One region of the Mesorhizobium sp. M0437 genome, then DNA from elsewhere that is predicted to be linked to it. Evidence: predicted binding sites of a transcription regulator. Region 1 holds the regulator's gene; the other holds the start of a gene.
What was found. The regulator PhoB, encoded in region 1, activates phosphate uptake and scavenging genes when phosphate is short. The targets are predictions, from matches to a motif close to TGTCATNNANCTGTCAT.

Region 1 (15,725 bases):
TGTGCTGCACTGCGCTTTCCCAAATATGCCTCGAGCAATGCGCGTTTCGCGGACCGTTCTGCGAGTGCGGTCATCGGAGCCGCAGCAAACCGGGAGATTTGCCGCAGCAGCTCTGACTGCGCCTCATCCGGAGTATGATCGAACGCCCACACCAAAGTCGGTGCGACACCGCCCGCTCGCTCGTCGAACACGATCGCCCGCGTCGTGCCAAGCCACTCCCGCAGCACGAGCCGGGGATCGGCATTCTGGCGGTCGGCGCCTATCCCCAAAGCCTCGACCACTTCACCCCCAGGCGCTCGCCAGAGCCAGATGCGGCGTGAGATAATCGGGTCGGGAGCATCCTGCGCCAGCGCGCCGGCGATGATCGGCAAGCCGTCTTCAATCAAATGCGTTGAGAGCTGCAATAGAAGTCGCCCACCGTCGCCAATATGCGCGGCGTCGTCCAGAAGGAATGAAAGCGACTTTGCGAGAAGCATGGGTAGAAGGTCACTCGGCACCGGCTTATGCTTACGCCTCGAACATCTTCTTGCAACTCCCCACATTCGCTTCAATCATGCAGGTATTCGCTGCGGATGTGACCTGGAGTGAGCGATGGCGGAATCGGTTTACACAGAGATTGAGGTCGCGGCGCCACAAGCGACCGTGTTCGCGCTTTTGACGGATCCGGACCAGATTGTGCGATGGATCGGGACCGAAGCGAATTTGGATGCAACGCCGGGCGGTCTGTTCCTCGTCAATGTCGGTGGTCGCCATATGGCGCGCGGTGAGTTCACCGAGGTGATCCCGGTCCACCGTCTTGCCTACAGTTTTGGCTGGGAAGACAACGAGACCGTGCCCCCCGGCTCCAGTCATGTCGAGATCGACCTGATCGCGAGGGATGCGGGGACACTGATCCGCTTCACGCACAGCGGACTGCCGAACGCAAAGGAGCGTGACAGCCACCGAAGGGGATGGGAGCACTACCTCTCAAGGCTGAAGATCACTGCCGATGGGGGACATGTCGATCCCGACGTGCCGATGAAGAATATGTGATTTTCGTCTAAGGGCCGCGGATGCCCGTAATCCGAACCAGGCGCGGCATGCGTCAACGAGGGCCCCTTTGACCTGCCGTCGCCAAACCGGCGCTCGGGAAACCCAGCGACCTGCGGGCCGCCGCACCACTACAGCTGCCGGCGACGGGTCGTTTCAGCGAGCTCGGCGAAGGCGTCCGCGATCCCGGTGCCGCTCTTGGCGCCTGCGTGGAGTTCTTGAAACTCAGCGCTTCTGGCGCAACGCCGCGGATTGAATTAGCATCCGTTCATCAAAGCTCCGGCCGCACTCCTGCAGGATGCGGAATGCGGAGCGCAGGCGAGCGAGGCCGGGCGCGGTCACATGCCAAGCGCGACTGGGCATCCGAACTTCCGTTCGGCGGCAAGACGGCGTGGCCGGGAGGAGTCAGATGCAAAAGCTGCAATCGCAAGGCGTTCATCACATCACGCTGGTCGGGGCCGGGCGCCAGACTTCCATCGATTTCTGGGAGGGCGTGCTTGGCATGCCTTTCATCTTCGAGCAGCCCAATCTCGATAAGGCAAGCGAAAGCCATCTCTATTTCGATCCGGGCGACGGCCGGCTGATCACCGTCTTCACCGACGAAAGCCGCACGCCGGTCAAGCGGCGCACGCCGACCGACACGGGCTGCGTCCATCATATCGCTTTCGCGGTGTCGCGCGTCACCTTTCTGCAGGCGGTTGCCCGGCTCGACGAGCGCGCCATCAAGCACAGCGGCGTCAAGGATCGCGGCTTCATGGACTCGATCTATTTCGAGGATCCGCTCGGCCTGCTGATCGAACTCGCCTCCTACCGTTTCGAACCGCCGGCGGGCTTCACCCATGCCGACGTGCTGATGCAGGCGCACAAGATCCGCGTCGCGCGCGGCGACTACAACATCGCCGAAGTGCACCTTGCCGATGCGATCCAGGCGCTTGTCGAGCGCTCGCGCACGACGTTGTCGGAGGATCGCGCACCGAAAAATCCATACTGACGACACGCCGAACAAAGGGAGGATACAATGGCGAAGACAGCAACCAAGAGTGCCACGAAGCCCGCGGCCAAGGCAGCCAGGCCAGGAGCGAAGCCGGCGGCCAAAGCCGCCGGCAAGTCAGCGGCGAAAGTGGCAAAGCCGGCGGCCAAGGTCTCCGCCAAGAAGCTGGCGCCGAAGGCCAAGGCGAAACCGGCGAAAAAGCCGGCGCTCACGCTCAGCATGCTGAAGCCCAGCGTCAACAATATGAGCGTTCGGGTGTTTGCACGCGCCGCCGGGCTCGATCATTCCGAAACCGACGTTTGGGGCCTCACGCGCTCGCCCGAATATATGGCGCGAAACCCGGCCCATCTTACGCCGATGATCGAGGACAAGGGCCTGCCGAGAGGTGTCTTGTGGGAAAGCTGCGCCATCATGCAGTATCTCGCCAACAAGCACGGGCTGGAGAAATTATATCCCAAGGCGCCGGCCAAGCGGGCAATGATCGACAGCGCCATGTTCTACCTGATCGGCACGCTCTACCCCTATGTGGCGCGCGCCACATATCCTGTACTGAATTTCCCGCAATATGCCGGCGAGGTCGGCCACAGCGACGCTCATCCCGACAAGAAGTCGGAAGCCCAGAAGGCCGCTATAGAAGCGATAGCCGAGCCGCTGGAGGTGTTTCATAGCTTCTTCAGGAACGGCAAGCCGTTCATCGGCGGCAAGAACCCGTCGATCGCCGACATCCGCCTGGCGGCGACGCTCGAATTCCTCGCCGTCATCGACTACGCGCTGCCCCAATGGGCAAAAGACTATATGGCGGCGATCGAGAAGAAGCTCGGCAAGGCCTATGCCGAGCCGGCCAGCGACGTGCGCGACTATATCGCCTATGTGCGGTCGCAGGCCAACGCCTGAGGCACGTGCAGGCCGGCGATCGTCCGCACGTTCTGCGGGAGCCGGTAGTGATCTGAGGTAATTCTTTCTTACTCTCCCCTGTTTGCACGATGTGGGGAGCTTAAGGTTTCGTTAACCGAAACCCTTTCTACTGGTATCCACCTCCAGCTTGCGACCACGGATGTACTGGCGCGGATGGAAAGCAAAGGTCGGCTGCTCGCCGGCCTTTGCTTATTGCAGCCCTGCCGAAGTTTGCGGCTGACGGCGCTTCACGACGCCTGAATGGCTGATGAAGCGCGTTGCCGGCATCTTGCCATCGCCGATGTGGGCCCTACCATCGAAGTAGTCCCGTCCTCGATGGCGGTTCAAGGACAGAGGCCCTGTCATGAAAAGCATTGCTGGAATGATGGTGATTGCAGGCGCCATGCTGGCGGGTGCAGCCGGTCAATCGAATGCAGCGACGCTCAACACCATGCCCGAGGTCGGGGCTGCCATCCAGGCGTGCTGGACCCCTCCGGCGAATGCCGGGAATTCCACCGTCACCCTGAGCTTCAGCTTCAGGCGCGATGGCACGCTGATCGGCCGGCCCAAGCCGACCGCCATCCGCGTCGCCGGCGAGGAGAAGACGCGCCAAGCTTTTGTCGACGCGGCGGTCGCGGCCGTGGACCATTGCCTGCCGTTGAGCTTTTCACCGGCGCTGGCTGAAGGCATCCCGGGCAAGGTGTTCACTCTGCAATTCAACTCGCCCAAACAAGAACAGGCTGCACCGCGAGTGAAGGCTTCGCCTTGATCTTTTCCGACAACCGGATTCCACTTTTCGGGACCTAATGCATGTCGCGCAAAAGCGTGCAGCGGTTTTGCGACAACGACATGCATTAGACAAGAACCTAAGCGCGTCGCATGACGCCCGGTCGACCGCGATGCGCTTTAGTGGCGCCTTCGTCTCGCCTCGACATGTCGCGCCAGTTCCGGCACCTCGAAGACATAGTCGCTCCAAGCCGATTCCGGTATCTGGCCGGCGAGATAGCACTCCAGCAAAAGCCTCTGCTCGTGGTCGAGTGGCCTCGGTGCGCGTTCATGGTCCAACCAAAGTGAATGGAACAGATTCCTGGTCAGGTCCGCGACAGTGAAGTGGATCGACATTTGCGGTCTCCTCCTTTGGCCGCTCAACGCCGATCCCAGGGCTAAGGTTTCAGCGACGGCCGGCCGGTAACGCCGGATTGATCGCGATGCCGAACCCGCCGCGCGCATCAAACTTCGCCGTGGCGGGCGTCCGCCGGCGTTGCTGCCGGTTCGTCTTAATCTTGAAATAAAAATGTAATATTGAATTTACACGAGTGGATCTAATACACTAGAGCTAAAGTCTCTGGTGGCGGTTTGATCTACTTCAATTAGGAAAAACTGATTTAGCTAGTACTTATCCATAGTCGACAAAGAAATCCTGTTCTCGGTGCAACAAGGATAATGGTCGTTCCAATGACACGCTTCTGGCCCCTCACGATTCTGATGCTGGTGTCGGCAATAGCCGTTGCGCTCGGCACATCCTTCTCCTACGCGGATAGCTGCGGTGCCATCAGGAGCCAATTGCTTTCGGCGGGGCGCAGCGGCGGGACCAGCCCCGAGCTTGCCCAACTGCGCCGGCAACTCGCCGCGATTCAAAAGCTTGAGAGACAACGCAGATGCGCAGCGAAAACCGCCGGCTTCTTCTTCAATCCCTGCGCCGACCTGGTCAGCAGCAAGGCGGAGGTGCAACGGCAGATCGCCAGACTGTCGAATTCGAGCAGGGACACGTCCGGACTGAAGGCCAGGTTTGTCGCGCTGGGCTGCGCCGCCCCCGCTGCCAAGAAACAGCCGGCGCAGCAACGCACGGCACCCAAGGCCCAGTCCGCAGGCACAACAATTGGCGGCAATCGGATGCTGTTTTGCGTTCGCTTGTCGGACGGATATTTCTTCCCCGCGCCAAAATCGCAGTTCGCCAAGAGCGACGATCAGAGGGAAACGGTCGATCAGTGTCGCTACATCTGCGACGATGCCGGCGTCGACCTCTATACGCTGAGCGACGCCACTCGCGAGACCGAGGAGATGGTCGCGCTCGAGTCGGGAAAACCCTATGTGGAGCTACCTGCCGCGTTCCGGTACCGCGACGACGCGAACTTCAAGGCCTGCGACGTCAAGCGCTATTACCGGCGCGTCGCCGAGCTCAGGGCACGAACCGTGACACCGGCCAACATGACCAACGCCATCATACCGTTGCCGACGGCAAAGCCGGATCTTGGCGTCGTCGCGGAAATTCCTGAATCCGGGATCGAAACCGCCGGTGCCGCTCCGGCAGAGGCAAAAACGCAGGCTGCCGAAGTGCAGGGGGCTGCCCAGCATCAGTCGATCGAAAGAGCGATCGGCGCGCGGCCGGTGAGAGTGGTCGGGCCGGCCTTCTTCCCAGCGGACTGACCAAGGCGGGCGATGTTCCGAGACGGCTGGCCGGATAGCCGCTTCAAGGCCTGGAGCCGTGCGCATCAACCGACGGACGGTTGGCTATTCGCAGACCATGCGGGCCCGTTTGCCGGGCTCGCTGACATTCTTGCAAGTTAGCGGCTTCGTCGGCTCCGGCGACAGCATGGGCGGGTTGTTGGTGACCCTCCTCCGAGGCGCTGCAACGGAAGCCGCGCTCCTGCGCACCGCCGGCCTTTTCGGCGGTTGCGGCGCCACTGGAAAGACGTCGGTCTCCAGTTGCGACTGTTCGGCTTGCGCCTGCGGCGAAGGCCTGTCCCAGAAACGGCGAACATCGAGCGGCTTGGGAATGATGACGGTGCCGTCATAGCTGCGCGCGCAGCCGCTTCCCAGAGGCAGCGCCAGGCACAGGAAGACAGGCAGAATCCGTCGAGACATCAGCAATACCCCTGCAAGCTTATAACGCTGCTTCGGCCTAACCGACAACCGGCGGAATAGGGCGAAGGGAGTAGATACCGTGAAGTAGAGTCGTCGCACTTCCAGTGGAAGGCGTTGCTCGAAGATCGAGCGCCGGGTCGGGCGCGGATGGAGGTCCAGCGCGAGTTAGAACCTTGCGATTCGTCAACGCTTCCAGCGTAAGGCCATGGTGCGATCGCACCATACCAAAGCCGCGCTCAGTGGCGACAATGGGATATTCGAAGTTCCGCTCCTCCAGTTACGGGCGGGAGCAGCGACCGCCGGCAAGAAACAGGGTCAGATTTACCCCAACGGACCTGTTTCGGCGATGGCGCGGCCATGACACGTTCTGGCTGCATGCAACGCGCTCCCGTCCGGCTTTTTTCTTTTAAAGCCGGTGGCTGCGATCGCCGAGCAGACGATGCCGGCCGGAATTCACGCAAGCTGCTGATTCCAGCGGCAAACCGCGGCCCATGCCGACAAAAGCCCGCGGCCGCTCCTTCTTAACCCGGCTGGACGTCGTTACCGGAGCGACATGAAACTGTCATGCGACTGTAATAATCGGGGGCTATTGGCCTCAGCGGGCGCCGGAGGAATGGCGCCGAGAGACCATATTCCGAACAGGAGCAGGCCACATGAGACATTTCATCCGCTCGGCGGCCGTTGCGATTGCAATGGCTGCGGCGACGACCACCCTCACCCTGTCCGCCGCGCTCGCCGCGGACATCTCCGGCGCCGGCGCCACCTTCCCCTACCCGATCTATGCGAAGTGGGCCGACACCTACAAGAAAGACACCGGCGTTGGCCTTAACTACCAGTCGATCGGTTCCGGCGGCGGCATCAAGCAGATCAAGGCCAAGACCGTTACCTTCGGCGCTTCGGATGCGCCGCTCAAGGGCGACGAGCTTGAAGCGACCGGACTGGCTCAGTTCCCGATGGTGATGGGCGGCATCGTTCCCGTCGTCAATCTCGAAGGCATCAAGCCGGGCGAGTTGGTTCTCGACGGCCCGACGCTGGCCGACATCTTCCTCGGCAAGATCACGAGCTGGGATGACGAAGCGATCAAGAAGCTCAATCCCGACGTCAAGCTGCCTTCGCAGGCGATCGCGGTCGTTCACCGTTCCGATGGTTCGGGCACGACGTTCAACTTCACCTATTACCTCGGCGACGTCAGCGCGGTCTGGAAAGAAAAGGTCGGCGTCGACAAGGCCGTGGAATGGCCGGTCGGCATCGGCGCCAAGGGCAATGAGGGCGTTGCCAACAACGTCTCCCAGACCGGCGGCGCGATCGGTTATGTCGAATATGCCTACGCCAAGCAGAACAAGCTCACCCACACCGATATGATCAACAAGGACGGCAAGAAGGTCGAGCCCACCGCGGCGGGGTTCTCGGCGGCAGCGGCCAATGCCGACTGGAGCTCGCAGCCGGGCTATGGCGTCATCCTCGCCAACGAGCCGGGCGCCGAGTCCTGGCCGATGACGGCGGCAACGTGGATCCTGCTCTACAAGAAGCCGGATGATGCCGCGACCACCGGCGAAGCGCTCAAATTCTTCGCCTGGGCATACGACAAGGGCGACGAGATGGCCGGCGAGCTGGACTACGTTCCGATGCCCGACAAGGTGGTTGAGAGCGTCAAGGCCATGTGGGCCAAGGAAGTCGTCGGCGACGACGGCAAGCCGCTCTACTCGGCTATGTAATCTCCTCCAGGGAGGGCGTCGATGGCGCCCTCCCTGTTGCCTTTAATCGCGAGGACCCAATGACCATCGCTTCCGATGCCGTGCCATCATCTGCAGCAGCCCGGGCCAGGGAAGCTACGGTGCGGCGCTTCGCGCTCACAGATGCCATATTCCGCGGACTCACCCGCGCTTCCGCAATTCTTGTGCTGGTCATCCTCGGCGGTGTCGCCATCTCGCTGTTTGCCGGCTCATGGCAGGCGCTGTCGTCGTTCGGTTTTTCTTTCCTGACGACTGAGAGCTGGAATCCCGTTACGGAAAAATTTGGCGCACTGGCGCCGATCTACGGCACGCTGGTGACGGCGGCCATTGCCATCCTGATCGCGGTTCCGATCGGCATCGGCATTGCAATCTTTCTCACCGAGCTCTGCCCGCGCCCGCTCAGGCGTCCTATCGGCATAGCGGTCGAGCTGTTGGCCGGCATTCCTTCGATCATCTACGGCATCTGGGGCCTGTTCGTGTTCGCGCCGTTCCTGCAGACGACGATACAGCCCTTCATCATCAACATCTTCCACGGCGTGCCGGGACTATCCAGCCTTTTCGCCGGCCCTCCTTACGGCATCGGCCTTCTGACCTCGGCGCTGATCCTCGCCATCATGGTGCTGCCCTTCATCACCTCGATCACCAAGGACGTCTTCGATACGGTGCCGGCGGTGCTGAAGGAATCGGCCTATGGCATCGGTTGCACGACCTGGGAAGTGACCCGGCGCGTGGTCATTCCCTATACCCGCATCGGTATCATGGGCGGCGTCATGCTTGGCCTCGGCCGGGCACTCGGCGAAACCATGGCGGTGACTTTCGTCATCGGCAACGCACATCGCATCAGTGCCTCCCTGTTCGCGCCGGGCACGACGATCTCGGCGACCATCGCCAATGAATTCACCGAGGCCGACGGCGACCTCTACACCTCCTCGCTGGTTTCGCTCGGCCTGATCCTCTTCGTCATCACCTTCCTGATCCTCGCCGCCGCCCGCTATATGCTGATGCGGATCGACGCCCGTACGGGAGCCTGACCGATGTCGACATCCTCATCGCTCCACAGCCGCCGCAAAGCCAGGAATTCGGTGATGATGGCGCTTTGCGTCGTCGCCGCCGGCATCGGGCTTGCCTGGCTGGCGCTCATTCTCGGCGCGTTGGTCTATAAGGGCACAGCCGGGCTTTCGCTCGCGGTCTTCACCGAGATGACGCCACCACCGGGCGAGGCCGGCGGCTTGCTCAATGCCATCACGGGCAGCCTGCTGATGACGATCATCGCCGTTGTCGTCGGCACGCCGATCGGCGTGCTGGCGGGAACCTACATGGCCGAGTATGGACGCTTTTCGCGCATCACCACCGTCGTCCGCTTCATCAACGACATCCTGTTGTCGGCGCCGTCGATCATCATAGGCTTGTTTGTCTATGAGCTGATGGTGCGGCCAATGGGACATTTCTCGGCCATTGCCGGCGCCGTTGCGCTTGCCATCCTGGTCATTCCGGTGGTCGTGCGCACCACTGAAGACATGCTCAACCTGGTGCCGAACGCGTTGCGTGAAGCCGGTGCCGCGATCGGCGCGCCACGCTGGGTGGTGATCCGTTCGGTCGCCTACCGCGCCGCATTGTCCGGCATCGTCACCGGCATATTGCTGGCGATAGCACGCATTTCCGGCGAGACGGCGCCGCTGCTCTTCACCGCGCTCAACAACCAGTTCTGGAGCAGCAATATCAACGCGCCGATGGCCAGCCTGCCGGTGACCATCTTCCAGTTCGCTCTCAGCCCTTACGAGGAATGGCAGCAACTGGCGTGGACCGGCGCACTCATAATCACCCTGACGGTTCTGGGCTTGAGCATCCTCGCCCGCAGCCTTACCGGACGCAGAGAGGACAGATGACACAGATGTTGTCCCCAGACATGACGATGGCCGAAACGGTCGCCGAGAAGACGAAGATCGAGGTCAAGAACCTCAACTTCTACTACGGCCAGAGCAAGGCGCTGAAGGACATCAGCCTGTCGCTGCCCGAGCGCAGCGTCACGGCCTTCATCGGCCCTTCGGGCTGCGGGAAATCGACGCTGCTGCGTGTGTTCAACCGCATCTATGAGCTCTACCCAAAACAGACGGCCGAGGGCCAGGTGCTGCTCGACGGCAAGAACATTCTCGACCGGTCGCAGGATCTCAACCTCCTCAGGACCAAGATCGGCATGGTGTTCCAGAAGCCGACGCCGTTCCCGATGTCGATCTACGAGAACATCGCCTTCGGCGTCAGGCTCTACGAGAACCTCGGCAAGTCCGAGATGGACGGCCGCGTCGAACAGGCGTTGAAGCGCGCCGCGCTGTGGAGCGAGGTCAAGGACAAGCTCAACGCCAGCGGCTTGAGCCTGTCCGGCGGCCAGCAGCAGCGGCTCTGTATCGCCCGCACCGTGGCGGTGAAGCCGGAAGTCATTCTGCTCGACGAACCGGCTTCGGCGCTCGACCCGCTGTCGACTGCCAAGATCGAGGAACTGATCGACGAATTGCAAGCCGACTACACGATCGTCATCGTCACCCACAACATGCAGCAGGCGGCGCGCGTGTCGCGCCAGACGGCGTTCATGTATCTGGGTGAACTGGTCGAGTTCGACCGGACCGAGAAGATATTCACGTCGCCCCGCGAGAAGCGCACGCAGGACTACATCACTGGCCGCTTCGGCTGAGCCGTTCCGATCATGCATATGAGGACAGGACCATGGGCGAACACACAGTCGCTTCTTTCGACGAGGATCTCGAGCAGATCAGCAAGCTGATCCGCGACATGGCCGACCTCGCCGGTTCGATGGTCGGCGGGGCAACCAAGGCGCTGTTGAATTCCGACAACGTGCTGGCGCAACGCGTCGTTTCCGACGACGCCATCATGGATGCGCGTCAACGCGAACTGGACGACCGCGCCATCACCCTGATCGCCAAACGCCAGCCGATGGCCCACGATCTTCGCCATGTGGTCGGAGCGATCCGCATGGCGGGCGACCTCGAACGCATCGGCGACCTTGCCAAGAATATCGCCAAGCGCGTGAGTGCGGTCGGCCTCAGCGCCACGCCGCGGGACCTGTCGCATTCCATCGACGCGATGGCGCAGCTGGTTCTCATCCAGGTGCAGGGTGTCATCGAGGAATATGCTGCAGGCGATGCGGCCGCGTTGGCCAAGCTTCGTGCCGCCGACGAGCGCATCGACGTTAAATACACGTCCGTGTTCCGCGAGCTGTTGACCTACATGATGGAAGATCCGCGCAACATCACCGCTTGCACGCACCTGCTGTTCTGCGCCAAGAATCTGGAGCGGATCGGCGACCATGTCACCAACATCGCCGAAAATGCGTATTATGTGCTGACCGGCGAGCAATTGCCGGTCAATCGTCCGAAGCAGGACGAAACGACAATGTCCGCACCGGTGACATGATGGGGGTGCCCAGCCGATGATCGCACCACGCATAATGGTGGTGGAGGACGAGGAGCCGTTGGGTGTGCTGCTCCGCTACAATCTCGAATCCGAAGGCTACCAGGTCGAGGTGGTGACACGCGGCGACGAAGCCGAGATCCGTTTGCAGGAGAATGTGCCCGACCTTTTGGTGCTCGACTGGATGATACCAGCGGTTTCCGGCATCGAGCTCTGTCGTCGGTTGCGGGTGCGCCCCGAAACCGAGCGGCTGCCGATCATCATGCTGACCGCGCGCGGCGAGGAGAGCGACCGGGTGCGCGGTCTTTCGACCGGCGCCGACGACTATCTGGTCAAGCCGTTTTCGACACCGGAATTCATGGCCAGGGTCAAGGCGCTGCTGCGGCGCGCCAAGCCGGAAGTGCTGTCCAGCGTGCTGAAGGTCGGCGACATCGTGCTCGATCGCGAATCGCACAGGGTCTATCGCAAGAAGAGCGAAATCAGGCTCGGGCCGACCGAATTCCGGCTGCTCGAGTTCATGATGCGGCATCCGGGCCGTGTCTTCTCGCGCAGCCAGTTACTCGATAATGTCTGGGGGGAGACAATCTACATCGACGAACGCACCGTCGACGTGCATGTCGGGCGGCTGCGCAAAGCCGTCAACAACGGCCGGATGCCGGATGTCATCCGCACCATCCGCGGCGCCGGCTATGCGATCAGGGAAGATTGACCCGCCTGGTCAGGCTACGTTCTTTCTGACGCTGGGCCTCATTTGCGCGCCCGGCGCGAAAATCTCCTGGTCGACGAAGCTTAACGCCCGCATCGCGCAGCCTTCGCGGATCAGAGGCAATTCGTTCGGCTCTGTATCGAAGGAGATCGAGCCTGAATGCTGGCCGCCGGCGGTCTGGGCGATTGCCTTCCGCAAGGCCGGCTCGATCAGATCGAAGGCGGCGGCACTGGCGCCGACCATCGCGACCGGTGCCGGATCGATCAGCGCGAACAGCGAGCCGAGACCGAAACCCAGCGCTTCGCCGGCCTTGCGGTAGGCCTCGCGTTCCGGCCCATCTTTCTCGCGCGCCCGGGCCGCCAGTGCGCGCATGTCGGCGTCGCTGACGTCGGCGACCGGTTCGCTGTCTTCGCTCATCTGCCTGGCGTTGCGCCAGATGGCGTAGTTGCCGGCATACGCCTCGATGCAGCCGCGCCGCCCGCAACGGCAGAGCGCGCCGCCCGGACGATGGATCATGTGGCCAAATTCGCCGCCCGAGGAATGCGTCCCGGTGAACAGTTCGCCCTTCAGCACCAGCCCCATGCCGATGCCATGCGAAAGCAGGATGGCGATGAAGTCATCGCGATAGCGATCCGGATTGCGCCAGCGCAAAGCCACCGCCATCATGTTGCAGTCGTTCTCCACCGTTGCCGGGATGCCGAATTCGTCCTCCAGCATGTCGGCAAAGGCGATGTCGGTCTGCGGCGTGATCGGCGACCACAGCATGGCGCGTGCAGGGGAGTCGGTAATGCCCTGAATCGCCAGGGCGATGCGGGCGACACTGCGGACGTCAAGATCTGGATCCTGCAGCCGGCGCCGGACGATGGCCATGCATTCACGGATCAGCTCGTCGCGCGGCATAGTCAGCGTGTCCAGCCGGCGCTGTTCCTCGGCGACCACCTGTCCCGTGTAGTCGATAATGGCGGCCGAAAGGAAATTCAGCGACAACACCACGGTCAGCACCGCCGCCGCTTCCGGGTTGAGGGCGAGGCCGACTTGCGGACGACCGCGTTTCAACGAAACGGGCTCACTTGGCTTGCTCTCGGCGAGGATGCCTTCCCGTATCAGGTCGGAAGAAATCGCCGATATGGTCGAATGACTGAGGCCGGTGGTAGCTGCGATCTCAGTACGCGATGGCTGGCCGGCCCGGCGCACCGCCGAGATCACCATCGCCCGGTTGCGCCGGCGCAAATCGTCATGGCGGATTCCGACCGACATTGTTTTGCTTTCCTCCCGGTTGCCGCGGCCGCTCATGAACCGGAAGCCGTCGGTAATGTCCGACAAATAGTGTCGGATGAGGCAAATAGTGTCAGATGCAGGTGGCGCTGTCATCGTTTATTCCGACGCTCGAAAAAACTCGCAGAGTCATCAAAATCCATCAGAATCGATGTTGACAGCAGCCGGAGATCGGACCAGTATTTTTTCGAGGCTCGAAAAAATTAGAGCTTCTAAGCTGGTCTTTGAGCCAATTGGTCACGCCGTACGCGGCGCAGGGAGGATATGATGAAGAAATTCACGACCGCCATTCTGGCGGGTGTCGCCATGACGCTGGCGCTGGCGTCGGTGGCGCAGGCTAAAGACAAGGTCATCGGCGTTTCCTGGTCGAACTTCCAGGAAGAGCGCTGGAAGACCGACGAGGCCGCAATGAAGGCGGCCATCGAGGCCGCAGGCGACAAGTATATTTCCGCCGACGCACAGTCCAACCCCGGCAAGCAGCTCACCGACGTCGAGAGCCTGATCTCGCAGGGCGCCAACGCACTGATCATCCTGGCGCAGGACGCCTCGGCCATCGGGCCGGCCGTGCAAAAGGCGCTGGACGAAGGTATTCCGGTTGTCGGCTACGACCGGCTGATCGAGAACAAGGACGTCTTTTACCTGACCTTCGACAACAAGGAAGTCGGCCGCATGCAGGCCCGGGAAGTCTTCAAGGTGAAGCCGGAAGGCAACTATGTCTTCATCAAGGGTTCGGGTTCCGATCCGAATGCCGATTTCCTGTTTGCCGGTTCGATGGAGGTGCTGAAGGCGGCAATAGACAGCGGCAAGATCAAGAATGTCGGCGAGGCCTATACCGACGGCTGGCTGCCGGCCAACGCTCAGAAGAACATGGAACAGTTCCTGACCGCCAACGACAACAAGGTCGATGCCGTGGTCGCGGCCAATGACGGCACTGCCGGCGGCGTCGTCGCCGCGCTGACAGCGCAAGGGCTGGCCGGATCGGTTCCGGTTTCGGGCCAGGACGGCGACCACGCCGCGCTGAACCGCATCGCGCTCGGCACACAGACCGTGTCGGTGTGGAAGGATGCGCGCGAGCTCGGCAAGAATGCCGCCGAGATCGCCTCGCAGCTGGCCGACGGCAAGCAGATGACCGACATTGCCGGCGTGAAGGATTTCACCACGCCCGGCGGCAATACCGTCAAGTCGCTGTTCCTGACCCCGGTCGCCATCACCAAGGACAACCTCAACGTCGTCATCGACGCCGGCTGGATCAAGAAAGAAGAGGTCTGCGCCGGCGTGACGGCTGGCACTGTTGCAGTCTGCAACTGAGCCGACGTTTCCGAGAAGTCCGAACGCCGCGGCCGCTCGCCGCGGCGTTTTTCAACAAGAGTTGTTTTTCCGCTTCCGGCGGATAACTTCTAGGCTGCTTCCGGCATCCGCGGCAGACGGCAACCCGGCGGGAGAAACATCATGACCGACACCACGTCCAACACGCCGGTCGACAGCACGGCAGACCGGGCACGGGAATCCGAGCTCGGCATCGTTGCCCGATTTCTCAAGGCAACCGAACTCGACACGCGCATGCTCGGCATGGTCGGCGCGCTGCTGGTCATCTGGGTCGGCCTGCATGTCATTTCCAGCGTACGGCTCGGCGTCAATCCGTTCGACTTCGACAGCCGGACCTTCCTGACGCCACGCAATCTCTGGAACCTGTCGGTGCAGACTTCCGCCGTGGCCATAATGGCCGCCGGAATGGTGCTGGTTATCGTCATGCGCAATATCGACCTGTCGGTCGGTTCCGCCGAAGGTCTGATCGGCGTGGTCATGGGCTTTGCGCAGGTGCATTTCCTGGTGCGAATGATCGGTCTGCAATTAGGCAATCCCTGGATCTGGATCCTGGCACTGGCCATCGGCCTGGCGCTTGGCCTTCTGATCGGAGCGTTCCAGGGATACATCATCGCTTATCTCGAGGTGCCGGCCTTCATCGTGACGCTGGGCGGCCTTCTGGTCTGGCGGGGTGCCGCATGGTGGGTCGCCAGCGGTCAGACGATTGCGCCGCTTGATGCCACTTTCCAGCTGATGGGGGGCGGGCCGGCGGGTTCGATCGGCGCGCGATGGAGCTGGATCGTCGGAATTGTCGCGTGCCTAGCGGTTGTGTTCATGCTGCTCAACGGGCGGGTGCAGCGCAAGCGGTTCCGCTTTCCGTTGCGCCCGATCTGGGCCGAGACGTTCCTCGGTGTCCTCACCTGCGCTGCCATCATGGGCGCCATATGGCTTGCCAATTCCTATCCTTGGCCGGTCGGCATCGTGAACAGATATGCGGCGGCCAACAATATAACGGTTCCCGAAGGCGGGCTGTTCATCGCCCATGGCATCGCCATACCCGTGCTGATGGCTGTAGCCGTAGGGCTGATCATGACCTTCATCGCCAAGCGTACCCGTTTCGGCCGCTATGTCTTCGCCATCGGCGGCAATCCGGAAGCAGCCAACCTTGCCGGTATCAACACGCGCTGGGTGACCATGAAGGTGTTCATGATCATGGGCGTGCTGGCGACGATCGCCGCGGCGATCTCGTCAGCCAGGCAGAACTCGTCGACCAATGCGCTGGGCACGTTGGACGAGCTGCTGGTCATCGCGGCGGCGGTGATCGGCGGCACGTCGCTCGCCGGCGGCTCCGGCACAGTGCTCGGCGCCATGCTCGGCGCGCTTTTGATGCAGTCGCTGCAGTCCGGCATGGTGCTGCTCGGCATCGATTCACCGCTGCAGAGCATCGTTGTCGGCGCCGTGCTGGTGCTCGCGGTGTGGCTCGATACCGTCTATCGCAAACGTG
Region 2 (15,725 bases), on a different contig from region 1:
GGCTCGGCGAGCTGCACGATGTGTTCGTCATGCGCGCGCTTCTCGATGCCGAGGACCAGCCACTCGGTCCTGCTGAAGAGACGCGGTTGCTTGCCAAGCTGCTGAAGCGTTCGGAAAAGAGCCTGAAAAAGACCTGCCTCGCCGAGGCGGCCGAGCTTTTCGGCGACAGCCCGAAGCGCTCGACGAGGAAGTTCGCCCGTAAGGCGCGCGAAGATCTCACAGTTGCGCACGAAGACGCCGGCACGCCTGGCGTGGGCTGATCATGGTCTAACTTGCCGCCCTGTGGTAATCGCCGTCTGGCATGACCGAGCCCGGCGACACGCTTCTGGACCGACTTGGCCGCTGGCTTGCCGGCCGGCTGCAGGAGGAATCGTCCGGCTACGAGCCTTACACGCCGTCGGACGCCGAAACGTTGCGCCGCACGCTCGAGCCCGGCGACATCCTGCTCATCGAAGGCAACCAGAAGATCTCGGCGGCGATCAAATACCTCACCCAGTCGACCTGGTCGCATGCCGCCTTCTATATCGGCGATGCATTACCGGAGCCGGAGGACGGATCGGAGCGGCGGCGCCTGATCGAGGTCACGCTCGGCGATGGCTGCATCGCCGTGCCGCTGTCGCGCTATCGCAGCTACAACACCCGCATCTGCCGGGCGAGTGGCCTGGCTCCGGACGATCGCGAAGCGGTCGTCGCGTTCATGATCGGCAGGCTCGGTCTCAGATACGATCTCAGGAACATATTCGACATGCTGCGCTACTTCTTGCCGACGCCGCCGGTGCCGGTGCGCTGGCGCCGCCGCATGCTGGCTTTCGGTTCCGGCGACCCGACGCGCGCCATCTGCTCGTCGCTGATCGCCGAGGCGTATGGCCTGATCCGCTACCCGATCCTGCCGGAGATTACCCGGGCGCCTGGCCGTGCCTCGGCCCAGTCGAGCTTTTCGCGCAGGGAAATCCTGCACATCCGCCATCACTCGCTCTACACGCCGCGCGATTTCGACCTGTCGCCCTATTTCCGTATTGTCAAGCCAACGCTGGAATACGGCTTCGACTACCGGCAGATGGTCTGGGATGACAAGGTGGCGAACAAGACCGCCGAATAGCCGCTCGATCTTGTGTTTGAGCAGGGGACCCTCTGAGAACCGGTTTGCGGCCGATACTCAGGGGTAAGAAGCTCAGTCAGACTGGCTGCCGCCAACAGCCCGGACTCGGTCGTTCTGCATTTTGACCTAGGCCGGCAGACGTCGTCCGTTTGCGGCAGCCGCAACTCGATCGTCGGTCCGTGCGCCTGCGTCGCGCGGATGCGGCCCGATCGGCATGATCACTGGGAACGGCGTTGCGCCGAACGCAAACGTCCATTTGTAGCCGACCAGTCGGTCTTCAGGCGTCGTGTGCTGGTCGTGATGAGCAAGCAATTTGGCGCGCTCCGCCAATTCCTCCGCCTCGCGCCTGACCATTTCCGCCGTTTCCGGCCGCATCCGCCTGGAGAAGCTGACGAACGTCGACTCGCGCTCAAGATGGGTGATGGCCCAGCCGATGAAATTCTTGTTGGTCGTCTCGAACAGCGGCCGCAATGGCCCCTCGAAATTCCACTGGATCGGCGCCTCGATCAGCAGCCTTGCCGACAGGCCGCGACCGAGCGCGACCAGGCCGAGTTCCTCGAGCTCGCGCAGATAGAGGAACATCGAAGCCTCGCTCAGCCCTTGTGAGCGCATGATGCCTTCGGGCGTGAATTTCTCGGAAAGCATGACAAAGACGAACAGCAGTGCCGGCCGCCCGGCGAGCTTGCGCTCGATCTCCGGCGCGATCTGGTTGGCGGGTCCTGGTCCCCTGTTCATTGAGCCGAGCACGTTTTCCAACTCTACGCCGGCGGCAGTGCAGATCTCCATCAGCCGGTCGAGCTTGCAGTTGCGCTCGTGGAAGATGCGCTTCACCGTCGGCTCGGAAACACCCATCCGCTCGGCAAGGACGCGATAGGTGATGCCCTTTGCCTTAAGCGTCCGCTTCAGCGCTTCGAAGATCAGGCCGTTCATGGGATGCACCTCTTTTGCACGATTTGGTATCAGCCTTCGGTACTAGTCCTGATAGCTCTTCCCGAAAAGTATCGAAAGGCCTAGCTCTCCGCCAGTCCATTACAGGAGACTAGCCATGAAGAGCCTCTTCACCTCGATGCTTCTCGCCCTGGTCGGCATCGCCGCCGCGCCGGCAGTTCAGGCCGCTGAACTCTGGCGCACCGGCGGCCTCGAGCAGCCTGAATCGGCGCTGTTCGACGCCGCCGGCCAGCGCGTTATCGTCTCGAACATCGTCGGCAATCCCGGCGAAGCCGACGGCAACGGCTATCTGTCGATCCTGTCGATGGACGGCAAGCTAGTCACGCAACACTGGACCGACGGCATGGACGCGCCCAAGGGCATGGCGATTGTCGGCGGCAAACTCTACGTCGCCGACCTCACCCATGTGCGCGTCGTCGACCTCGCAAGCGGCAAGCTAACATCGACGATCGACGTGCCGAACGCGGTCTTTCTCAACGACATGACCGCTGATGCATCCGGCAATGTCTACGTCACGGATATGCTTGCCGATACGATCTATCGCATCGACCGCGACCGGCCCGAACTGTTCGTCAGGGATGCGGCGCTTGCTTCGCCGAATGGCATCTTCGCCGATGGCGGCCGGCTGATCGTCGCTTCCTGGGGCAAGGGCATCAAGCCCGACTTCAGCACCGCGGAGCCGGGCGGCCTGCTCTCGGTCGATCTTGCTACCAAGGCCGTTTCGCCACTGGCTGGCGCGGAAAAGTTTGCCAACCTCGATGGCGTCGTTGCCATCGGCGGCAGCATCTACGCCACCGCGTATATGACCGGCACGCTCTACCGCTACAAAGCCGGCGGCACGCCGCAAGCGGTTGCGACGTTCAAGCCGGGCAGCGCCGACATCGGCACCGACGGCAGGTCGACAATCTTCGTGCCGCTGATGAACGAGGGCGAGGTCTCAGCGTTGGGCCTCGACTAAGCCGGCGTTGCCAGCTCAAGCGGCGGGCGCGGCTCTCCTCAGCTGCGCCCGCGCATCCGTGATCGAGGCGCGTAAGTCACCAGCGGCCGCTTGACGCCGTGGTTGATCAGCATGCGGCGTATCCTGCGCTGAAGCGCCTGATATAATGAAGCGAACGCCGGCGCGGCTCGCCTTGTGGGCCGCGCCCTCGATGACATTGGCTGCCGTCGAATCGAAGAACGGCACCGCCGAACAGTCGAGGATGAAGTTCCTGCGCTGGCGCGGGCGGCGACGTCTTCCTGCACCAAGGATTGATGATCTGCCTCCAAACATGCAGCACTCTTTGCCAGCCGATGCGCTGTCATGCTACAAACCTCGGCATCGTTTGGCGGGACATCCGCTGCGATCCCGATTTCACAGGAACGACTTCAAAAGGATGAGCGGGTGAAGATATTCAAAGCGTTGGCAACCTCGACAGCCTTGCTGTCGATGGTTTTCCTGCTGGCAGGCTGCGGTCATGGCCTGATCAACAGGCTGATTTGAGTCAGGTGCCGTCGGCCCGCCCAAGCCATCGCTGCAGGAACCGTGCCGCAAGCCAGCACAGCATCGCCCAGGCAAAGCCGGCGCACCAGCCGGCCAATACGTCGGACGGCCAGTGGACGCCGAGATAGATGCGGCTGATGCCGACCACCACTGTCGTCAGCACCGCCAGCCCGAGTACATAGATCTTCGTTGTGCGCCCGGGCAAAACCCGCGCCGCCATGCTGCCCAGCGTCAAATACGTCACCGCCGACAGCATGGCGTGGCCGCTCGGAAACGAAAGCGATGCCACATCGGCGAGATGCGAGACCAGATCGGGGCGCGGCCGGTCGATGTCGAATTTCAGCACGCTTGACAGGAGCTGGCCGCCCGCTACCGCGACGAACATGAGAAGCGCCGCGCCTGGCCCGCGGATAAGGAGCAGATAGACGATCATTGCTGCCGTGATCAGCAGCAGTACGCTGGCGCTGCCGAGGCTGGTGATGTCGCGCATCGCCCCTTCCAGCCACGCCGGTCCGATCGGATTGTCGGGCTGGCCGGCCTTGCGGAAGGCAAGCAGGATTTCGGTGTCGAAGGCATGCGGCGTGGTCGCCCGCGCCAGCTCCATCAGCTCCTCGAACCCCCACAGCCCGCCGGCAATGACCAGCCCGGCCAGCAGAACCGGGAACTCCAGCCAGTTGGGCAGTCTGCTTGCAATCTTCTTCATCGGCCCGATCGCAGTTACAGCCTTTGCAGATAGGGCCCGAGCGTGATCAGCGCCACAGCTGCGATGGCAAGCACGATGCCGGTTGCCTGCAAGGCATTGACGCGTTCGCCGAAGAAGACCAGCGCCACCACATTCACCGACACCAGCTGGATCACCGCCGACAGGCTGAACGACACCGACATGCCGAATTCACGGATCAGCCTCAGCATGATCAGATTGCCCAGCGAGTAGAGCGCCAACGTCAGCACGATCTTGCCGAGGCTCGGCGCCAGCCCCCACTGTTTTGCGGCCATCGCCGCCAGCAGGAAGATCACCGTCGAGACGCAGAGCTGCCCAAGTCCCCAGAAACTCACTTTTGTTCCTCCCGATGCGGTCCCTACCGCCTGCCGCAGCTCTTGTTTCCGAAGCGCCGGTCGCGGTCAAGCGGGGCCGATGTTGGATACGAAATCGCAGGTGGCAATTTAGCCGGCATGTCATCAAACTGTGACCTGCCGGTAATACCGGATTGGCCAGGCAACACGCTCCAGCAATCCATCCAGCCAGAGGCAGGCCCTATGACCGAACATCGCACCCCTGACGCCCATTTCCGCACCAGCCTGCTCGAGGAAAACGATGGGCCAGGAGCCAATCCCACCGACAACCGCACCATGGGTGAGATCATCGCCGCGCGGTTCTCACGCCGCGGCTTCCTCAAGGGTTCGCTTGCCGTCTCGGCCATAGCCGCTACCGTCAGCCCGCTGGCGCTGATCACCGCCGACAACGCCCGCGCCGCCGAAGGCTCCGCCTTCGCTTTCGACGAGCTCGAGGCCGGCATCGACGACAAGCATCACGTCGCACCTGGCTATGACGCCGACGTGCTGCTGCGCTGGGGCGATCCGCTGTTCGCCGATTCGCCGGGATTCGATCCGACAAAACAGTCGGCGGAAGCCCAGGCCAGACAATTCGGCTACAACAACGACTATGTCGGTTATATCCCGATCGACGGCTCGGCCGAGCACGGCCTGCTGGTCGTCAATCACGAATACACCAATCCGCACCTGATGTTTCCGGGCCTCGTCACCATCGTCGATGGCAAAGCCAAGCAGGCGCCCCTCAGCAAGGAGCAAGTCGATGTCGAGATGGCCGCGCATGGCGGCACTATCGTCGAGATACGCAAGGTATCAGGCAAATGGCAGGTCGTTCGCGACGGCAAGCTCAACCGCCGCATCACCTCCAACACCGAGATCGCGCTCTCCGGCCCGGTCGCCGGCCACGACCGCGTCAAGACCAGCGCCGATCCGACCGGCACGAAGGTCATCGGCACCATCAACAATTGCGCCGGCGGCGTCACGCCGTGGGGCACCTATGTCATGGCCGAGGAGAACATCCACGGCTATTTCTCGGGCGAGCTGCCGCAGGGCCACAAGGAGGCGGCCAATTACAAGCGCCTCGGCATTCCCGAAGGTGCCTATGAATGGGCAGCGCATTACGACCGTTTCGACATCGGCAAGGAGCCGAACGAGCCGAACCGCTTCGGCTGGATCGTCGAGGTCGACGTCCAGGATGCGACTTCGGCGCCGAGGAAGCGCACCGCGATGGGCCGCTTCAAGCATGAGGGCGCCGAATCGATCGTCGCCCAGGATGGCCGTGTCGTCTTCTATCTCGGCGACGACGAGCGCTTCGACTATGTCTATAAGTTCGTCACCACAGGCAAGTTCGATCCGGACAACCGCGCCGCCAACATGGATTTGCTCGACGACGGCACCTTGCATGTCGCCAAGTTTGCCGACGACGGTTCGGTCGAATGGCTGCCGATCGTCTTCGGCCAAGGGCCGCTGACGGCGGAGAACGGCTTTGCCGGCGAGGCCGATGTGCTGATCGAGACGCGCCGCGCCGCCGACCTGCTCGGCGCCACCAAGATGGACCGCCCGGAAGACATCCAGCCCAATGCCGCCAACGGCAAGGTCTATGTCATGCTGACCAACAATTCGAAGCGCAAGGCCGACCAGGTCGACGCCGCCAACCCGCGTGCCGAAAATGCCTTTGGCCACATCATCGAGATCGTCGAGGACGGCGGTGATTTCACCGCGACAAAGGGCAGGTGGGAAATCCTGCTGAAATGCGGCGATCCCGCTGTGGCCGACGTCGGCGCCACCTTCTCGACCGCAACCACCGCCAATGGCTGGTTCGGCATGCCGGACAATTGCACGGTAGATTCGGCTGGCCGCCTCTGGGTCGCCACCGACGGCCAAGGCCCGAAAGCCACCGGCCGCACCGATGGTCTGTGGGCTGTCGATACGGAGGGGACGGCACGGGCGACATCAAAGCTGTTCTTCCGCGTGCCGATCGGCGCCGAAATGTGCGGTCCCCTGTTTGCGCCGGACGACCAGACCGCCTTCGTTGCGGTCCAGCATCCGGGCGACGGCGGCGAGGACTGGGAGGCTTTCGGCCGTCCGTCCTACTATGAGGATTTGTCGACGCGCTGGCCCGACTTCAAGCCGGACATGCCGGTGCGCCCGGCGGTCGTTGCCATCACCAGGCAAGGCGGCGGCAAGATCGCGGTCTGACACGCAGCCAGCTCTTGCAGTCTCAAGGAAGGATTTCGGCGGTACGAAATCCTTCCTTCCGATACGGGATGCATCCATGCTGCGCATCATGCGCCGACTAATCATTCGGTGCGCTGAACCACGGCCACATTCATTGTGCTTCGCAACCTGAAGCCGATGGACTCGTATAACGCTATGGCCGCGGCGTTGCTGGCATAGGCGTGGAGATAGGGAACTTCGCCGCGCGCCACTATCCGGTTTGCCACTAATAGGGACAGCAGCTTTCCTAGGCCACCGCCGCGAAATTCCGGATGTGAGCACACCCCGCTGAGTTCGGTATAGCCAGGTTGCTTCATGCGCTCGCCGGCCATTGCCGCGAGCCTGCCCTCGATTTTCACACCCCAAAAATCGCCCAGGCTCAAGGCTTCGAGCGTGAATGGGCCAGGCTTGGTGAGCAATGCCAGGGCGAGCATCTCAGCAGCATCGTCTCGGGTCAGACGATGCACGCGCGGGTCGGAGACGATCTGCAATGGCTGCTCGGCGATCATCTGAACCCCGGCTGCGGTCGAAGTCGCGGAAAGCCCCGTGGGCAGAGCAATCGCGTCCGCTTGAAGCAGGATCATACTCTCGCCCGGGGAGACAAGGTTTTCGAGCGCCCGCAGGCTTTCCGGGTCGTCCGCGCCAGTGGCGGCGAAAGGGACGATCGACGGCCGATATCGCATGGCGAGGTTGTCACCCTCCGCGAAGGCCCGATGTCGCGTCTGAAGCGCGCTCCAGATAGGGCGGTCGAGCAGATGTCTCATTGCGCGGCACCCTCAGGCTTATTTACACGACGGTCGAGAGGAGCAGCGGCGAGGCCGTCCTCGATGGCAGCCAGCTGCTCAAGAAGCGGCCCCGAAAAACCTGCGCACAAATCCGCGACCACGTTCTCGATGCAAGGCCAGACGTCGCGCTTTGCGACATCGACCAGCCGCCGGCCGTCCCGAGTAAGCGAGACGATCCTGCGCCGCTGGTCATCGGTCGACGGACTGACTTCGAGCAGTCCCAATTCGGCCAGAAGCGAGACGCTTCGCGTTACGCCTGGCTGCGCGATGCCAAGGGATTGCGCCAGTTCCCCGACCGACAGCGGACCCAGCCTGTCGAGCGCGGCCAGCAGCGGGTATTGGCTCGCCTGAACCGGGACATCCAGCCTGTCGAGCAGGCGCTGCGCCTCCGCTTGCAGTTGCTCGCCTATACGCTTCAGCCTGCTGCCCAGGCACAGAAAGCCAAGCGATCGTATGACGTCTTCCATAGGCCAATTCATCCCCATGAACACCGATAACATGATATATAACAATGCATGAAAAGCAAGATCGAGGCATTCAAGCGCGGGTTCCAGGCATCGGGCGCAGGCCTATCGCCTTCGGCAAGGAAAGGTCGATCGGTCAGGCTGCTTCGCCTGGACGAGGCCCGTTCGATCAGTTGCGCAGCCGGTAGCCGGTCCTGAAGATCCAGGCGACGATCGTTATGCAGATGAGCAGGAAGACCACCGTCATGCCGAGGCTGACGCCGACCGAAACGTCGGACTTGCCGTAGAAGCTCCAGCGGAACCCACTGACCAGGTAGACCACCGGGTTGAACAGCGTCACCGTGCGCCAGATGCCGGGCAGCATGTTGATCGAATAGAAGCTGCCGCCGAGGAAGGTCAGCGGCGTGATGATCAGCAGCGGCACCAGCTGCAGCTGCTCGAAGCTCTTCGCCCAGATGCCGATGATAAAGCCGAACAGGCTGAAGGTCACCGCCGTCAGCACCAGGAAGGCGAGCATCCAGAACGGATGCTGGATCGTCAGCGGCACGAACAGCGAGGCCGTCGCCAGGATGATCAGGCCAAGCACGATCGACTTTGTCGCCGCGCCCCCGACATAGGCGATGACGATCTCCAGATAGGACACCGGCGCGGACAGTAATTCGTAGATCGAGCCGACGAATTTCGGAAAATAGATGGCGAAAGAGGCGTTGGAGATCGATTGCGTCAGCAGCGACAGCATGATCAGCCCCGGTACGATGAAGGCGCCGTAGCTGATGCCGTCGATCTCGGTGATGCGCGAGCCGATGGCCGAACCGAAGACGACGAAATAGAGCGACGTCGAAATCACCGGCGAAACGATGCTCTGCAGCACAGTGCGAAGGGCGCGCGCCATCTCCACCCGATAGATCGCCCATACCGCATGAAGATTCATGGCCGCGCGCAGGTTCATGCCGGTTTCCTCACCAGGTTGACGAAGATCTCCTCGAGCGAGCTGTTTTCCGTATCGATGTCGCGGAACTGGATGCCGGCCGCCTCGAGCTCGCGGATCAGCGAGGCGACGCCCGGCCGTTCGCTCTGGTTGTCATAAGTATAGGTCAGCTGTCCGCCATCCGGCGAAAGCTCCAGCGCGTAGTGCGAAAAAGCATCGGGAACGGTGGCCAGGGGACTGCGCAGTTCCAGCACAAGCCGTTTGCGGCCAAGCTTGCGCATCAGCTCGGCCTTGTCCTCCACCAGCACGATCTCACCGCGGTTGATGACGCCGACGCGGTCGGCCATCGCCTCGGCTTCTTCGATGTAATGCGTGGTCAGGATGATGGTGACGCCGTCTTCGCGCAGCCGGCGCACCATCGCCCACATGTCCTGGCGCAGCTCGACGTCGACGCCTGCCGTCGGTTCGTCGAGGAACAGGATGCGCGGTTCGTGCGACAGCGCCTTGGCAATCATCAGCCGGCGCTTCATGCCGCCGGACAGCGTGATCGCCTTGGCGTCCTTCTTGTCCCAGAGCGACAGGTCGCGCAGCACCTTTTCGACGAACGCCTTGTCCGCCGGCTTGCCGAACAGGCCGCGGCTGTAGTTGACCGTCGCCCACACGCTCTCGAAGGCGTCGATGGTCAGTTCCTGCGGCACCAGCCCGATCAGACTGCGCGCGGCGCGGTAGTCGCGGTTGATGTCATGGCCGTCGACGGTGACGGAACCCGACGAGCGGTTGACGATGCCGCAGACGATCGAGATCAGCGTTGTCTTGCCGGCGCCATTCGGCCCGAGCAGCGCAAAGATCTCGCCGCGCACGATGTCGAGATTGATCTCCTTCAGCGCCTTGAAGCCGGTGGCGTAGGTCTTGGTGACCCCGGAAATCGAGATGATCGGCTGCATGGCTGAAAACGACTGCTTGAAACAGAGTTGTTGATTTAATCCGCTGAATGTCGGTCCGCAAATCCGGATGTCAATGGCGCTCCCGACAGTTCTGGACATCGAGGTTCGCCGGAATAGGCAACACCTGCCCGGTCGTCCAGCCAAATTCCACGCAAAAGCAGATTAACCGCACTGCGGCGTTCCGCCTCGCGGCGGGACGCCGCTTTGACCGTCCGGTGCATCAAGCCTATCCTTCAACAAACAAGCAGCAGCCGGAGCCGCCATGGACCCGCTCATTCTGTCGCGCATACAGTTCGGCGCGAACATCTCGTTCCACATCCTGTTCCCGGCGATCACCATCGCGCTCGGCTGGGTGCTGCTGTTCTTCAAGCTCCGCTACAACGCGACAAACGATTCCGCCTGGATGCGCGCGTATTTCACCTGGGTTAAGGTATTCGCGCTGTCCTTCGCCATGGGCGTGGTTTCCGGCGTCACCATGAGTTTTCAGTTCGGCACCAACTGGCCGGGCTATATGGAGACGGTCGGCAACATTGCCGGCCCGCTGCTGGCCTACGAAATCCTGACCGCCTTCTTCCTCGAGGCGGCGTTCCTCGGCATCATGCTGTTCGGCTTCCGCCGCGTCTCGAACCGCGTCCATACGCTGGCGACGGTGCTGGTGGCCGGCGGCACCACCTTGTCCGCCTTCTGGATCATCGCGCTCAATTCGTGGATGCAGACACCGGCCGGTTTCGAGATGCGCAATCGTGTTGCGCACGCCACCGACTGGTGGGCCGTTGTCTTCAATCCGTCCATGCCCTACCGGCTCGTTCATATGCTGCTTGCTTCGGGGCTGACCGTCTCGTTCCTGATCGCCGGCCTGTCGGCGCTGCGCTATCTCTACGGCGATCGCTCGGAATCGATGTGGAAGGCCCTGCGCACCGGCGTCTTCACCGCCGCTATCCTGATTCCCATCCAGATCTTTGCCGGCGACCAGCACGGCCTCAACACGCTGGAACACCAGCCGCAGAAGATCGCCGCCATGGAAGCCAACTGGAACACCGGTCCCAACGTGCCGTTGGTGCTGTTTGCTCTTCCCGATGAAGCGGCCAAGCAGAACAGGTTCGAGCTCACCATTCCGGATGGCGCCAGCCTCATCCTCAGGCACAGCGCCGGCGGCATCGTGCCGGGTCTGAACGATTATGCCGGCAACCATCCGCCCGTATTTCCGGTGTTCTGGGGCTTTCGCATCATGGTCGGCACCGGCCTCCTGATGCTCGCCGTCTCCTGGTCGGCGGCCTTCTTCCTCAAGCGCCGCCACGGCCTGCCCAAGCCGCTGGCGCTTGTCATGGTGCCGATGGCGCTGTCCGGCTGGCTGGCGACGCTGGCCGGCTGGTACACCACCGAGATCGGCCGCCAGCCCTGGCTGGTCACCGGCGTGCTGCGTACCGCCGATGCTGTCGGGCCGGTCGCCGGCAGCCATGTCGCGCTGTCGCTCGCGGTCTATCTCATCCTCTACGTGCTGCTCTTGATCGCCTATCTCGGCGTGTTGGTGCATCTGGCATTGAAGGCGGCGAAGGATGGTGACACCTCGCCGCTACCGGGCGTCATGAACAGGCCGCTGTCGCAGCCGGTTGCGCAACCAGGAGAAACATCATGAGCGTCGACTGGCCGACCCTGCTGCCTCTGATCTTCGCCGGGCTGATGGGCCTCGCTATCCTGATCTACGTCATCCTCGACGGCTTCGATCTCGGCATCGGCATCCTGTTCGCCGCAGCCGAAGACACCGAACAGGATACGATGATCGCCGCCATCGGCCCGTTCTGGGACGCTAACGAGACCTGGCTGGTGCTGGCGGTCGGCCTGCTGCTGGTCGCCTTCCCATTGGCGCATGGCACCATTCTGACGGCGCTCTACATTCCGGTCTTCGTGCTGCTGGTCGGCTTGATCCTGCGCGGCGTCGCCTTCGATTTCCGCGCCAAGGTGCCGGCCGGCAGGAAGCACCGCTGGAACCGCATCTTTTTCCTCGGCTCGGTCGTCGCGTCGCTGGCGCAAGGTTATATGCTCGGCGTCTATGTGCTCGGCCTCGACGTCGGCCCCGGCGGCGTCGCTTTCGGCGCGCTGGTGGCGCTCTGCCTTGCCGCGGCCTACGCGGCGATGGGCGCGGCCTGGGTCATCTATAAGACCGAAGGCGATCTGCAGAAGAAGGCGGTGCTGTGGCTGCGGACGGCGCTGGTGCTGACCGCGCTCGGCATGGTCGCGGTATCGCTGGCCACGCCCTTTGCCAGCGCGCGCATCTTCGACAAATGGTTCGTCTGGCCGGCCATGCTCTATTTGTCGCCGCTGCCGATCCTGTCGGCAGTGCTGTTCCTGTGGCTGTGGCGCCAGACCTTCCATCTGCCGAAACCCGGCGACCGCCACGCGCTGCTCCCGTTCCTGACATTGGCCGCGATCTTCACGCTCGGCTTTGCCGGCCTCGCCTGGTCGTTCTACCCCTTCGTGGTGCCCGACCGGCTGACCATCTGGCAGGCTGCTTCGGCACCCGAAAGCCTGGCCGTCATCCTGGTCGGGACGGTCGTCGTGCTGCCGATCATCATCTTCTATTCGTTCTTTGCCTACCGGGTGTTCGCCGGCAAGGCGACGGATCTGACCTATGACTGACCGGCATCGCCGTCGCAGCCTGAAACAGAATATTCATCTTCAAGCGGAATAACCTTCTCTGGCCGGACCAGCAGAATCGCCGGCAAGAAGAAGGGCAACAGAATGAACCCCTTTTCTGCGGCAGGACAGGATCGGCTGCTGCTTTTGCTGATCCGGACGGTCGCGCTGATCGGCGCACTCGCGCTTGCCGGCCTGCTGCCGGCCATGCCGCAGGCGCATGCCCAGGACGCGGCCAACTGGACGGGCGTGTGGGACACGAAGTGGCGCGGCGGCGGCGCCCAGATCAAGTTCGAGCAGACGGGCACTGACGTAAACGGCGTGTACCCGCTTTATAACGGCCGTATCGAGGCTAAGGCCCGATCAGCTACGTTACGTCCTGGCCGAGCTGCGCAAGCTGCTGATTGCCCATCCGCGCGTCATCGATGAGCCGTGCCGCGTGCGCTTTGCCGGCTTCGGCGCCTATTCGCTCGATATCGACGTGTTCACTTATGTCAAAACCGCCGACGTGGCCGATTTTCAAGCCATACGCGAGGACATCCTGTTGTCCATGATCAACATCATGGATGATGCCGGCGCGCAGTTCGCCTTCCCTTCGTCACTGGAATACAGAGCCACCGACCTTCCGGTCGACGACGAAAAACGCATCGCCGCGGAGAAAAGGGTCAGCGCTTGGCGCGAGGCGCAAAACCTGCCTTTCCCCGACTTCAGCCAGATCGACAAATTCGCCCTCAACAACACACTTGCCTACCCGCCTGAGGGCTCGGCGCATTATCGCGAGACAGAACCCGACCCGGACTCGGCCGAGGCAAAGGCGACGCTGGAGAAGGTGCGCTGGAGCCTGCCCTGGAAAAAGGGGGACTAGTGCGAAGCGCGGAAACTGCTGATCTCCCCCCTTGAGGGCAGGGCTATCGCATTTGGATTCTTACGAAGATGGACCCCCACCCTAACCCTCCCCACAAGGGGGAGGGAATGCTGCCGCGCGCCCTTACTTCCCCTTTTGGCGCCGAAAGGCAGGCAAATTTGCCGAGGTCAGCGCCAACGGAAGTCTCCCTCCCCCTTGTGGGGAGGGGTTAGGGGTGGGGGTACGTCGTAGAGCGAAAGCCTCGGCGTTCCATCTGCGATAGCCCTGCCCTTGAGGGGGAGATGTCGCTGAAAGCGACAGAGGGGGTCGCCGCGCGTGGAGTGCCAACTTCGTCTTCCTCGATATGCCGGACCGCGTCGCGCCAACCGAACCGACCCCCTCTGGCCTGCCGGCCATCTCCCCCTCAAGAGGGGAGATCAGCAGGCCCCCCGCAAAAGCTCAGCTCTTGTTGGCGGCCAGCACCAGCACCGGCTTTTCACTGTAGAGGTTGGGGAACAGCCGCTTCAGATTCTCGACCTTGGGCAGATCATTGTAGACGATATAGGGATAGGTCGGGTTGAGCGTCAGAAAGTCCTGGTGATAGTCCTCGGCCGGATAGAAGGTCTTGCCGGTCTCCAGCGTCGTCACGATCGGCTTGGGAAACACCTTGGCCTTGTCGAGCTGGGCGATGTAGCTTTCGGCGATCTTTTTCTGTGCGTCGTTTTCGGCAAAGATCGTCGAACGGTACTGGGTGCCGCTGTCCGGGCCCTGGTAGTTCAGTTGCGTCGGGTTGTGCGCGACCGAGAAATATACCTGCAGCAACTGGCCGTAGGTCACCTTGGACGGCTCGTAGGTGATCTCGACGGATTCGGCATGGCCCGTCCGGCTGGTGCCGACCATTTCATAGACGGCCGTGTCCTGGTCGCCGCCGGCATAGCCGGAAACGGCGCTGGTGACGCCCTTGATGTGCTGGAACACGCCTTGCACACCCCAGAAGCAGCCGCCGGCGAAGACCGCCTTTTCGATGCCGGCGGTGGCCTTCTCGTCCATTGCCGGCGGCGGGATCACCACCGCGTCTTCGGCCGAGACTGCCGGCGTCTGCCAGAATACGGCCGCGGCGGCCGTGAGGATGAGCGCGGCAAGTGCTGCTTTTGCGAAAATCGACGATCGTTTCACGGCTCCGGTCATGTCTGATCTCCCATGATGCTGGTTTGGATTATACGACGGATAGGTCCGCCGGGCTCTCACATTGCTGTGCGCATCGCCTATTTGGTCGGAGCCATGGCATCGCAGGCCTTGGTCGCTTCGGCTTTCTTCATGGCGTCCGTCTCGGCGGCGGCCTTGTTCATGCAGTCGGCCTTCATCGGATCGCCCGCCCTCATCGCGGTCGTGGCCATCGCGTCAGCGGCCATGGCGCCGGCCGGCTTCATGGCATCCGTTGCCGGCTTCATGGCGTTTGTCGCCATCGCCGGCTTCATCGCATCTTCGGCCCGCGCCGCGCCTCCTGCGAACAGCGCCGTCGAGCAAAGTGCGAAGGCGAGTGCCGCCAGGGTCGGGCGATTGGTCAAACGATTGGTCATGATGATCTCCTAGGGTTCTGGCAGGGTTGATCGCATGCGGCGGCGCCGCTGCGCGTTGTGAAAATTTCGGCAGGGTTTCTAGTTCGTAGCGGCAGCAAGGATCGGCCCGCCGCCCGGCACCTGCACCAGCACCGCTGTGCTGAGGCCGCCCGTCGCCGCCGGCAGCGGCAGTGCGGTGGCGTCGCCGGTCCAACTGCCCAGCCTGGTCAGCGAATGCACGCCGTTGGCGTGCGGCAGCGTGCGGCCGGTGTTTTCGCCGCGCGCCACCGGCACGTCGACGATGCCCTTGCCGTAACGCACCAGCCAGACGTCGGCCTTGCCGCCGGGCACCGGACCGGCGCCGATGCTGACCTTTCCGCCGGCGAGCGACAGCGAAGGTCCGTCACCGTGGCCGCCGCTCGAAATCAGCTGCTCGATCTCGCCCGGCCTGGCGCCGACGGCATCGGCCCTGCCATTGACCACCACTTGCGGCGTGAACGGGCCGGAACGGCCGAGCGACGGTTCATAGCGGACCTGGCGCTGCGTGAATTCTTCTTTGCCGAATGTGTCCTTCCAGCCGAGATAGTCCCAGTAGGTGACGTTGAAGGACAGCGCCAGCACGCCGGGCCGGTCCTTGACCTTGATCAGATTGGCGTTGGCCGGCGGACAGGACGAGCAGCCCTGGCTGGTGAACAGCTCGACGACGGTCAGCGTCTCGCCGGCGGCCGCGCTGGTTGCCGACAGCACAGTCGCGGAAAACAGTGCCGCGGCGA

Region 2: the regulator PhoB is predicted to act here: its motif matches at 4,702-4,718, upstream of NKI72_RS19090 (PhoX family protein).

Annotation. Positions count from the first base shown of each region.
Region 1 is NZ_JAMYRK010000021.1:45,196-60,920, reverse strand. It holds gene NKI72_RS15750 (adenylate/guanylate cyclase domain-containing protein) at 1-476, opposite strand, end outside; gene NKI72_RS15745 (SRPBCC family protein) at 592-1,032, shown strand; gene NKI72_RS15740 (VOC family protein) at 1,439-2,020, shown strand; gene NKI72_RS15735 (glutathione S-transferase family protein) at 2,048-2,914, shown strand; gene tolA (cell envelope integrity protein TolA) at 3,279-3,683, shown strand; gene NKI72_RS15725 (hypothetical protein) at 3,821-4,036, opposite strand; gene NKI72_RS15720 (DUF2865 domain-containing protein) at 4,370-5,341, shown strand; gene NKI72_RS15715 (hypothetical protein) at 5,426-5,779, opposite strand; gene pstS (phosphate ABC transporter substrate-binding protein PstS) at 6,433-7,494, shown strand; gene pstC (phosphate ABC transporter permease subunit PstC) at 7,554-8,543, shown strand; gene pstA (phosphate ABC transporter permease PstA) at 8,547-9,398, shown strand; gene pstB (phosphate ABC transporter ATP-binding protein PstB) at 9,395-10,198, shown strand; gene phoU (phosphate signaling complex protein PhoU) at 10,231-10,938, shown strand; gene phoB (phosphate regulon transcriptional regulator PhoB) at 10,955-11,644, shown strand; gene NKI72_RS15680 (ROK family protein) at 11,654-12,898, opposite strand; gene xylF (D-xylose ABC transporter substrate-binding protein) at 13,184-14,224, shown strand; gene NKI72_RS15670 (sugar ABC transporter permease) at 14,366-15,725, shown strand, end outside.
Region 2 is NZ_JAMYRK010000029.1:23,532-39,256, reverse strand. It holds gene NKI72_RS19125 (CHAD domain-containing protein) at 1-260, shown strand, start outside; gene NKI72_RS19120 (C40 family peptidase) at 302-1,099, shown strand; gene NKI72_RS19115 (helix-turn-helix domain-containing protein) at 1,226-2,029, opposite strand; gene NKI72_RS19110 (SMP-30/gluconolactonase/LRE family protein) at 2,145-3,005, shown strand; partial or broken gene NKI72_RS19105 (sodium-independent anion transporter) at 3,021-3,269, opposite strand; gene NKI72_RS19100 (phosphatase PAP2 family protein) at 3,529-4,230, opposite strand; gene NKI72_RS19095 (hypothetical protein) at 4,245-4,583, opposite strand; gene NKI72_RS19090 (PhoX family protein) at 4,785-6,776, shown strand; gene NKI72_RS19085 (GNAT family N-acetyltransferase) at 6,878-7,558, opposite strand; gene NKI72_RS19080 (MarR family winged helix-turn-helix transcriptional regulator) at 7,555-8,046, opposite strand; gene NKI72_RS19075 (ABC transporter permease) at 8,213-8,974, opposite strand; gene NKI72_RS19070 (ABC transporter ATP-binding protein) at 8,989-9,915, opposite strand; gene NKI72_RS19065 (cytochrome ubiquinol oxidase subunit I) at 10,178-11,551, shown strand; gene NKI72_RS19060 (cytochrome d ubiquinol oxidase subunit II) at 11,548-12,552, shown strand; gene NKI72_RS19055 (hypothetical protein) at 12,655-12,978, shown strand; gene NKI72_RS19050 (hypothetical protein) at 12,884-13,414, shown strand; gene msrA (peptide-methionine (S)-S-oxide reductase MsrA) at 13,853-14,581, opposite strand; gene NKI72_RS19040 (hypothetical protein) at 14,659-14,973, opposite strand; gene NKI72_RS19035 (DUF1223 domain-containing protein) at 15,052-15,725, opposite strand, start outside.